DNA from 3 places in the Thauera sp. 27 genome. Region 1 is predicted to be linked to each of the others. Evidence: riboswitches for the same ligand, from Rfam matches in the RefSeq annotation. Region 1 holds a riboswitch; each other region holds the start of a gene.

What was found. A riboswitch is a leader RNA that binds a small molecule or an ion and turns the genes downstream of it on or off. The one in region 1 is predicted to bind cobalamin.
Region 2: it holds a riboswitch for cobalamin, as region 1 does, so the genes downstream of both, B447_RS03320 (GNAT family N-acetyltransferase) here and bluB (5,6-dimethylbenzimidazole synthase) in region 1, are expected to answer to the same signal.
Region 3: it holds a riboswitch for cobalamin, as region 1 does, so the genes downstream of both, cobO (cob(I)yrinic acid a,c-diamide adenosyltransferase) here and bluB (5,6-dimethylbenzimidazole synthase) in region 1, are expected to answer to the same signal.

What each region holds. Positions count from the first base shown of each region.
Region 1 covers NZ_AMXB01000034.1:49,147-52,387, forward strand. Annotated here, with positions in the region: gene pqqE (pyrroloquinoline quinone biosynthesis protein PqqE) at 1-536, opposite strand, end outside; gene pqqD (pyrroloquinoline quinone biosynthesis peptide chaperone PqqD) at 505-804, opposite strand; gene pqqA (pyrroloquinoline quinone precursor peptide PqqA) at 868-1,005, opposite strand; gene bluB (5,6-dimethylbenzimidazole synthase) at 1,123-1,890, opposite strand; cobalamin riboswitch at 1,940-2,132, opposite strand; gene nirB (nitrite reductase large subunit NirB) at 2,568-3,241, shown strand, end outside.
Region 2 covers NZ_AMXB01000004.1:149,933-153,173, reverse strand. Annotated here, with positions in the region: gene prpF (2-methylaconitate cis-trans isomerase PrpF) at 1-699, shown strand, start outside; cobalamin riboswitch at 783-984, shown strand; gene B447_RS03320 (GNAT family N-acetyltransferase) at 1,142-1,705, shown strand; gene B447_RS03315 (ribonucleoside-diphosphate reductase subunit alpha) at 1,818-3,241, shown strand, end outside.
Region 3 covers NZ_AMXB01000012.1:15,963-19,203, forward strand. Annotated here, with positions in the region: gene B447_RS08310 (methyl-accepting chemotaxis protein) at 1-823, shown strand, start outside; cobalamin riboswitch at 892-1,112, shown strand; gene cobO (cob(I)yrinic acid a,c-diamide adenosyltransferase) at 1,270-1,881, shown strand; gene cobW (cobalamin biosynthesis protein CobW) at 1,946-3,022, shown strand; gene cobN (cobaltochelatase subunit CobN) at 3,024-3,241, shown strand, end outside.

The sequences.
Region 1 (3,241 bases):
GCCAGGCGCAGGATGTCCTCAACCTGGCCGATGTTCTGGCGGAACACCGGCACATTGAGCACCATCGGGAAGCCATGCGCCTTGATCATGTGCGCGACCTTCACCTTGAGGTCGTGCGCCCGCGCACCAACCAGGGTGTCGGTGAGTTCGCGCTCGCTCGACTGCAGCGAAAGCTGGATCTGGTTGAGGCCGGCGGCCTTGAGCGCGCTGAGGCGCGCCTCGCTCAGGCCGACACCCGAGGTGATCAGGTTGGTGTAGTAGCCCAGTGCGCGCGCATCGGCGACCAGTTCCTCGAGGTCGTCGCGCAGCAGGGGCTCGCCACCGGTAAAACCGAGCTGCAGCGCGCCCAGTTCGCGGCCTTCGCGCAGCACGCGCTTCCACTCGGCGGTGGACAGCTCTGCGGTCTCGTCGCGGGCGTAATCGACCGGATTGCTGCACCACGGACACTTCAGCGGACAGCGGTAGGTGAGCTCGAGCACCAGCCACAGGGGCTTGCCCTGCCCATCAAGCCTGACGACGGATCCATCCTTTGGCACGGAACACCTCCAGGAATTTGTAGACGCCCTCGGCCACGCGTTCCTCGTCGCCCGGGTAGCGCTGCTGCAGCTCGGCGACGAGTTCGGCGACGGTGCGTTTGCCGTCGCAGCGCTCGATGATGTCGCCGGCGGTCTGGTTGAGCTTGACGATGCCTTCCGGGTAGAGCAGGACATGAGCGTCCTGAGTGGGCTCCCAGCGGAAGAGATACATCGGGTTGAGCGCGTAGCGCTCGCCCGCGGCAGGCGGGCTGACGGCTGAGTCGTTCATGCGGGCATCCGCTCCGGGCAGGCGCCGGCCGGCCGCCCGCAGGCAGGCCGGGCGGCCGGACTTTCAGCGTACGTAGACGTAGGCGGTGACTTCGAAGCCGAGACGGATGTCGCAATAAGCGGGGTCGGTCCACTGCATGATGTGTCTCCTCTTGAATGATGGTGGCTGAACCGGCTTGTTTGCCGGCTCAGGGGCCATCATCCCGGTGACAGCAGCCGGCGGGATCCGCAGGATCGCGACCCCGCCATCGACGCGATCACCAGCGCGAACTGGCGAATATCATGATTCTTCCGCCACTGGCGCCGGTTTTGATGCAGATCAACGCAGAATCGGCACGACCTGGTCAATCGCCTCGACCAAGCGCTCACCCGCGGCATCTGCCCTGCCCTGCCAGCCATCGAAATGCAGCAGTTCGGGCAAGGGCACGCGCCTGAGCCAGCCGGCCGCCTCCAGTTCGGGGCGGGCATGGAAGTCGCGGACGTAGCCGATGCACAGGTAGGCGATGGGCACGATCTCGGGCGGAATGCCGAGCGCCTCACGCAGCGCCGGCGGGTGCAGGATGCTCACCCAGCCTACGCCGAGGTTCTCGGCCCGTGCCGCGAGCCACAGGTTCTGCACTGCACACACGGCGCTGTAGACGTCCATGGCGCCGATGTGGGTGCGGCCGATCACCACCGGGCCGTGACGGCTGCGATCGCAGGTGATGCAGATATTGACCGGCGACTCGAGGATGCCCTCGAGCTTGAGATTGCGGTAGGTGGCGCGCTTGCCCTCCTCGAACATCTGCTCGGCCTCGGCATGGGCGGCGAGGAAATCGGCATGGATCTTCGCGCGCACCGCGCGCGCGCGCACGACGATGAAATCCCACGGCTGCATGAAGCCGACCGAGGGCGCGTGATGGGCGGCCGTGAGCACGCGCGCCAGCACATCGTCCGGGATCGGGTCGGGGAGGAACTCGCCGCGTACGTCACGGCGGGTATGGATGGCGCGATACACCGCGTCGCGCTCGGCGCTGCTGAACCGAGGGTTGGCCTGGAAACGGGTGTCCTGCGGCGGTGCGCAATGCACCTGGGTCTGGCTGCTCATGAAGTAGTCCCCTTGTCGACGAGCAGTGGGCAGCCGCCGACCAGACGGCTGCAGGAAACACTTCGAGGCCGGTCTTCCGGCTGCGGATCATCTCGTCCGGACGCCTTCCCGATCCTGACGACCAGTGGCTGGGCGAACCTTGCCCGGACAATCCCCTTCACGGCGCTGGGCGCGCGGCGGATTGGCACCGCCTTCCCGATTCTCCCGCACAAAGCGCGGGCACCTCGAAGTCGAGAGGGCCAGATTCTAGCCACATGCCCGCCATCTCGCGACACCTGTGCGCTGGCTCGTGCCGCGGTATTGAGCCTGCCCCTTCGCTCCACCCTTCACGCCCCCTTCGCCGCCCGGCACGGTGCACCAGCTTGGTGACAGGCGCACCAACACAGTGCGCCAGGCGCATCTGCCATCGCGGCAGATCCAGTCAATCCGGGGCTTTCAAGGCGTTGAAGTGCATGGCACGGTCCGTGCTTATTGCAAACCAGCCCAGCACGCAAGGATGCGAACAGGGCTTGCCTCCGCCAACGCAGGTGGGGGCCGGCGGATACGAATACGTATGTCGCCGGCCATTTCCATCCGATGTCGAACCGCGTCCCGCGGAGGCCGTCATGCTTGAGCCGGACTCACCCCGTGCCCAGGTATCGCCAGGCCCAACGCGGGGCCGAATGAGTGATACCAGCATGAAGATCGTTCTCGTTGGCCATGGCATGGTCGGCCACAAGTTCCTCGAGGAACTCCGGCAACTGCAGATCCCCGGTGCGGAAGTCACCGTACTGTGCGAGGAGCCGCGGGTCGCCTACGACCGTGTGCACCTCTCCGAATTCTTCGCCGGCAAGACGGCGGAAGACCTCTCGCTGGTCGCCCCCGGCTTCTTCGCCGAGGCAGGCTTCACGCTTCGGCTGGGCAGCCGCGCGGCGGCGATCGACCGCCGCGCACGCACGGTGACGACGCAGGACGGCGTCACCCTGCCCTACGACAAGCTGGTGCTGGCCACGGGGTCCTATCCCTTCGTGCCACCGGTCAAGGGCAGCGAGCGCGACCAGTGCTTCGTCTATCGCACCATCGAGGACCTCGAGGCGATGAAGGCGGCTGGCGCGATCTCGCGCAAGGGCGTCGTGGTGGGCGGCGGCCTGCTCGGCCTGGAGTGCGCCAAGGCGCTGCGCGACCTCGGCCTCGAGACCCACGTCGTCGAATTCGCGCCCCGCCTGATGGCGGTGCAGGTGGACGACGAAGGCGGCCGCATCCTGCGCAACAAGATCGAGGCCCTGGGCGTGCAGGTGCACACCGAGCGCAACACGGTCGAGATCACCGACGGCCGCAGCGCCCGCCACCGCATGGTGTTTGCCGACGGTAC
Region 2 (3,241 bases), on a different contig from region 1:
GTGACCTTCCCGGCCGCCGAAATCGTGCTGGAGTTCCTTGACCCGTCCGAGGACGGCGCTGGCGAGAACGGGGGCGGGTCGATGTTCCCCACCGGCAATCTGGTCGACGAGCTCGAGGTGCCCGACGTCGGCAGCCTGAAGGCGACGCTGATCAGCGCCGGCATCCCCACGGTGTTCGTCAACGCCGAGGACATCGGCTACCGGGGCACCGAGCTGCGCGAAGACATCAACGGCAATCCGGAAGCGCTCGCACGCCTCGAGAAGATCCGGGTGGCCGGCGCGCTGCGCATGGGCCTGATCAAGACCCCTGAAGAGGCCGCCACCCGCCAGCACACGCCAAAGATCGCGTTTGTTGCCCCACCCAGGGACTACCTCGCCGCCAGCGGCAAGGCGATACGGGCCGGGGACGTCGACCTGCTCGTACGCGCGCTGTCGATGGGCAAGCTGCACCACGCCATGATGGGTACCGCCGCAGTGGCCATCGGCACCGCTGCGGCCGTTCCCGGTACGCTGGTCAATCTCGCCGCCGGTGGCGGTGAGCGCGATTCGGTCCGCTTCGGCCACCCCTCAGGCACCCTGCGCGTAGGCGCCCAGGCGCGGCTGGTCGATGGCGAGTGGCAGGTCTCCAGGGCCGTCATGAGCCGCACGGCCCGCGTGCTGATGGAAGGCGCGGTGCGCGTGCCCGGCGACGCTTTCTGACGCGACAAACAACATTTAGTAGAGCAGAACGTAACGAGCACTATATACAGACCGGCAACTTGACACCCCCCGGGCATCCAATTAGAGTCCCCGACGCTTATGGTTCCCCCGCAAGGGGGATTAAAAGGGAATCCGGTGCCGCGCCCCGCGCGCTCAACCCGGAGCTGCCCCCGCAACTGTAATCGGCGAGTCCTGCGCCCTCTCTGCCACTGGAATCTTTCCGGGAAGGCTGGCGCAAGGCGATGACCCGTGAGCCAGGAGACCTGCCATGCACATCACCTTCAACAGTTTGGGGCGGGGTGTCCCTGACAAGAGGCATGGCTCACACCATTTCACTTGCTCGTTTTCCTGACGGCTCGAGTGCAGCGCACGGCGCGTCCGTGCGCATGGCGCCGCACGCCTGTCCGTCGGAGATCCGCCCTGCCCGCACCGGATCTCCGCCATGCCTGCTCCTGCCCGCTCCGCCCAGCAGCTGAAGCCACTCGCCGCCGACCTGCCGGCCACGGCCTTGCGCCCGATGCACCGCTTCGCCGTGCCCGACGCACCACGCATCCTCGCGCACTTGCTCGGCCTCGACGCGGAAGACCGCATGCTGCGCTTCAGCCACGGCATCCGCGACGAGGGTATCGCGGCCTATGTCAGCACACTCGACTTCGCCGGCGACCATATCCATGGCCTGTGCACCGCACAAGGCGCCGTCATCGCCCTCGCACATGCCGGCGTGCGTGACGGAGCCCTCGACTTCGGTCTCAGCGTCAGCCCTGACTACCGTATGCGAGGCCTCGGGCGCGCGCTGTTCGGCCATGTGATTGCGCTGGCCCGCACCCTGCCGGCAACTCGGATCATCTGTCACAGCATCAGCCCGGCCGTTCTGCATATGGCTGCGGCCACCGGCTTCCGCAGGCCCGGCGGCATCTTTGATGCGCCCCTGACGCTGGACCTGCCTGCCAACGGCCGGCCTCTGGCCGCAGTTGCGGCCCAGCCGCAACGCCGCACCGCAGCGTGAGGCGGCAAGTACCGGCCACTCACCCGCAAGCCTCGCCTTTCAGCCACCGGCTGCCATTCGCACTTACTCACAAGAGGACCCCACTGTGGACCGACTTCCCTCCGTGGCACTGATGGACTCAGTGCAACTCAACGCCTTCCAGGTCATCCGCCGCAACGGCACCGTCGTCGCCTTCGACCCCAACAAGATCACCGTCGCCATGACCAAGGCTTTCCTCGCCGTCGAGGGCCGCCAGGGCGCCGCCTCCTCGCGCGTACGCGACATCGTTGCGCGCCTCACCGACACGGTCGTGGGCGCGCTGACACGCCGCCTGCCCGACGGCGGCATGCTGCACATCGAAGACATCCAGGACCAGGTCGAACTGGCCCTGATGCGCTCGGGCGAGCACGACGTCGCCCGCGCCTATGTGCTCTACCGCGAGCGTCGTGCCGCCGAGCGCGCCGCCGAGCAAGGCGCGCACGCGCAGACCGACGGTGCACTCGCCGTGCTGCACGTCGTCGACGGCGAAGCGCGCCGCCCACTCGACCGCAGCGCCCTGCTCGCCGCTTGCCGCGAAGCCTGCGCAGGGCTGGACGGCGTGTCCGCCGACACCGTGCTCGAGCACGCCTTGCACAACCTCTACGACGGCGTACCCATCGCAGCCATGCGCCAGGCGCTGGTGCTGGCGGCACGCACACTGACCGAACGCGAGCCGGATTACGGCCGCGTCGCCGCCCGCCTTCTGCTGGCGACCATCCGCGTGGAGGTGCTCGGGCATGAGGCCTCCCAGGCCGACATGGCCGATCCCGAACTCGGCTATGCCGCCTGCCTGCCGACCCTCATTCGCCGCGGCATCGATGCCGAACTGCTCGACCCGCGCCTGGCCGACTTCGACCTTGCGCGCCTCGCAGCGGCGCTGCGCCCCGAGCGCGACCTGCAGTTCGACTACCTTGGCCTGCAGACGCTGTACGACCGCTACTTCCTGCACGTCAGCGAGCGCCGTATCGAACTGCCGCAGACCTTCTTCATGCGCGTAGCGATGGGTCTCGCGATCAACGAGATCGACCGCGAGGCGCAGGCCATTGCGTTTTATGAGCTGCTGTCGAGCTTCGATTTCATGAGCAGCACGCCGACGCTGTTCAACAGCGGCACCCGGCATTCGCAACTGTCATCGTGCTACCTGACGACGGTGGCCGACAGCCTGGAAGACATCTACCAGTCGATCAAGGAGAACGCCCTGCTGCAGAAGTTCGCAGGTGGCCTGGGCAACGACTGGACGGCCGTGCGTGCGCTCGGCAGCCGCATCAAGGGCACCAACGGCCAGAGCCAGGGCGTGATTCCCTTCCTGAAGGTGGTCAACGACACCGCGGTGGCGGTCAACCAGGGCGGCAAGCGCAAGGGCGCGGTGTGCGCTTACCTCGAGACCTGGCACCTCGACATCGAGGAGTTTCTCGAACTGCGAAAGAACACCGGCGACGAGCGCCGCCGCACGCACGACATGAACACCGCGAACTGGATTCCCGACCTGTTCATGAAGCGCGTGCTGGAGAACGCAGA
Region 3 (3,241 bases), on a different contig from region 1:
CACCCGCAGCGAGAACGAGATCATCAATGTCGACGTGCAGGATACGCGGACGGTGGTCGAGCGCTCTGCGCGTCAGTTCGAGCACATGGTCGGCGAGTTCGAAGCCACAGGACAGCAGCTGAGCCAGATCGCCAGCGCGATGGAGTCGTTGAGCAGCACCAATGCCCGCGTGCACGAGAGTGTCACCGCCATCAACCAGCTGTCGGCCAAGGTTGGCGAGCAGATGCAGGACAGCGAGCAGCGAACGGTCGGGCTGACCAAGGCGACCGAGGCGGTACAGGAACTGGTGTCGCGCTTCAAGATCGGCCGCGGGACCTTTGACCAGGTGGTCGACCAGACCCGCATCTTCCGCGACCGCATCCAGGAACAGCTCGAGCAGATGGCGGCCAACCACGTCGATGTCTTCGATCGTCGCTATACGCCGATGGCCGGCACCAACCCGCCCAAGTTCAAGGTGAGCTGGGGCGAGGAGTTCACCCGCCGCTGCCAGGCCATCCTCGACGGTAGCCTCAATGCCGCGCAAGGCGCAGCGTTTGCCGTGGCGGTCAATACCGACAGCTACCTGTCGACCCACAACAGCAAGTTTTCCAAGCCGTTGACCGGCAATTACGAGGCTGATCTGGTCGGCAACCGTACCTGCCGCAAGTTCGACCGCCCACCCGAGCTGCGCGCGGCGCGCAATACCGAGTCGATGTTGTTGCAGACCTATCTGCGTGACACCGGCGAGGTGCTGTGCGACATCGCCATGCCGATCATGGTGGGTGGCCGGCACTGGGGCAATGTGCGGGTCGGTGTGCCTGCCGAATCCCTCATCGCCGACTGAACTGAATACCCGCATGGGGCATGCCGGCAGCAAGACGGCTTGCCCTGTGGGACTGCGGCGGCGTATAGTCCGCCCCGTATCGAACGGGAGCGCCTGGATGAGTCCTCATCCGGGTGTGAAACGGGAAGTCCGGTGAAGCGAGGCCATAGGCCCGCCATTCCGGCGCAGCCCCCGCTGCTGTAAGCCTGACGGTGCCATCAATCAATGCCACTGGAGCACACTGCTCCGGGAAGGCGATGGCAACCGGACGAAGGTGAGCCAGAAGACCGACCCGCTCGATCAGACAGGTAAGTGCCCCGGGGTGCGGGCAAGTGCCGACTGCTTGAGCGGATCCATGATCCGCCCGCGTCCTGCCCGATCCGAGTCTCTGCGGTATCGCACGCGTTCATGCTGTCGCCATTGTTCCGCCCTCCGCTTACACCTTGGAAGACTTGGAGCGCGGAACGATGGATGAGAACAGGAAGCACAGCCACAACGAACGCATGCAGCGCAAGAAGGAGGTGGTCGATGCGGCCATCGAGCGCGCGCAGGAAGAACGCGGCATCGTCATCCTGATCACCGGCAACGGTAAGGGCAAGACGACCTCCGCCTTCGGCACCCTCTATCGTGCACTCGGCCATGGCCAGCAAGCGGGCGTGGTGCAGTTCATCAAGGGCACCCATGCTACCGGCGAGGTGGCCTTCCTGCAGCGCAACCCGGGCGCCTGCGCCGTGCGCTACCACGCGATGGCCACCGGCTTCACCTGGAACACGCAGAACTGGGACGCCGACAAGCGCGCCGCCGACGAAGCCTGGGCGCAGGCCGTCGCCATGCTCGCCGACCCGGCGCTGAGCCTCGTCGTGCTCGACGAGCTCACCTACATGCTCAAGTACAACTACCTCGACACCGAACAGGTGCTCGCCGCGGTGCGCGCGCGCCCGCCGAAGCAGACCGTGATCATTACCGGTCGCGCAGCCAAGCCCGAACTCGTCGACCTGGCCGACACGGTCAGCGAGATCGCCGACCGCAAGCATGCCTTCAAGGCCGGGGTGAAGGCCCAGGCCGGCATCGACTTCTGAGCGCCTGGCGCTTGCCTGCCGCACACATCCTGCGATCACACCCTCGCGCCCCCGGAGCATCCCGATGAGCATTCGCCCCAAGATCCCCGCCACCATCGTCACCGGCTTCCTCGGCAGCGGCAAGACGACCCTGCTGCGCCACATCCTCGCCCATGCGGGCGGGCGGCGAATCGCCGTCATCGTCAACGAGTTCGGTGAACTCGGCATCGACGGTGAGATCCTGCGCGGCTGCGGCATCGGCTGCGAGGATGAGGGGGGCGAGCGTGTTGGCCAGCTCTATGAGCTGGCCAACGGTTGCCTGTGCTGCACCGTTCAGGAGGAGTTCTACCCGGTGATGCGCGAGCTCATCGCACGCCGCGACGACATCGACCACATCCTCATCGAGACCTCCGGCCTCGCCCTGCCCAAGCCGCTGGTGCAGGCCTTCAACTGGCCCGAGATCCGCAACGCCTGCACTGTGGACGCGGTGATCACCGTGGTGGACGTGCCCGCCGCCGCGGCCGGCCAGTTCGCGGCCAACCCGCAGGCGGTGGACGCGCAGCGCCGAGCCGACGCCAACCTCGACCACGAGTCGCCGCTGCACGAGCTTTTCGAGGACCAGCTGTCGGCAGCCGATCTGGTGATCCTGTCCAAGACCGATCTTGCCGACGAGACGGCACGCGCTACCGTCGAGGCCCTGGTACGCGAGGAACTGCCACCTGCAGTGAAGGTGGTCGCGAGCGAGCACGGGCGTATCGACCTCGACCTCGTCCTTGGCCTGGGCGCTGCCGCCGAGGACAACATCCACCTGCGTGCGAGCCACCACGACCATGAAGAGGGCGACGCCCACGACCATGACCACGACGCCTTCCAGTCGGTCTCGGTCGAGCTGCCCGCGGTCGATCGCGAGCGCCTGCTTGCCATCCTCCATGATCTGGTTCAGGCCCACACCATCTATCGCATCAAGGGCTTCGTGGCCCTGCCGGGCAAGCCGATGCGCCTGGTCGTGCATGGCGTCGGCCGGCGCTTCGACAGCTACTTCGACCGGCGCTGGCTGGCGGACGAGACGCCGCGTACCCGCCTGGTGCTGATCGGCGAGGACCTCGACGCCAGCGCTCTGGCGGCTGCGCTCGCCGTTGCCGAAGCGGTCGAGACCGCCTGACATGCACCTGCTGGCGGCACAGGCCGGAGGCTTCGTGGAGGACGACTCGGTGGTCACGCGCATCGCGCAGGACCCGGCTGACATCGTCATCCTCAGCGCTGCCGACACAACCCTGGCCCTGCTCGCCGCGGCCTGCCCCGGGGAGGGGTTCCCGAGCGTGCGCCTGGCCAACCTCCTGCATCTGCGTCAGCCTGCGTCGGTGGACCTCTACCTCGACGA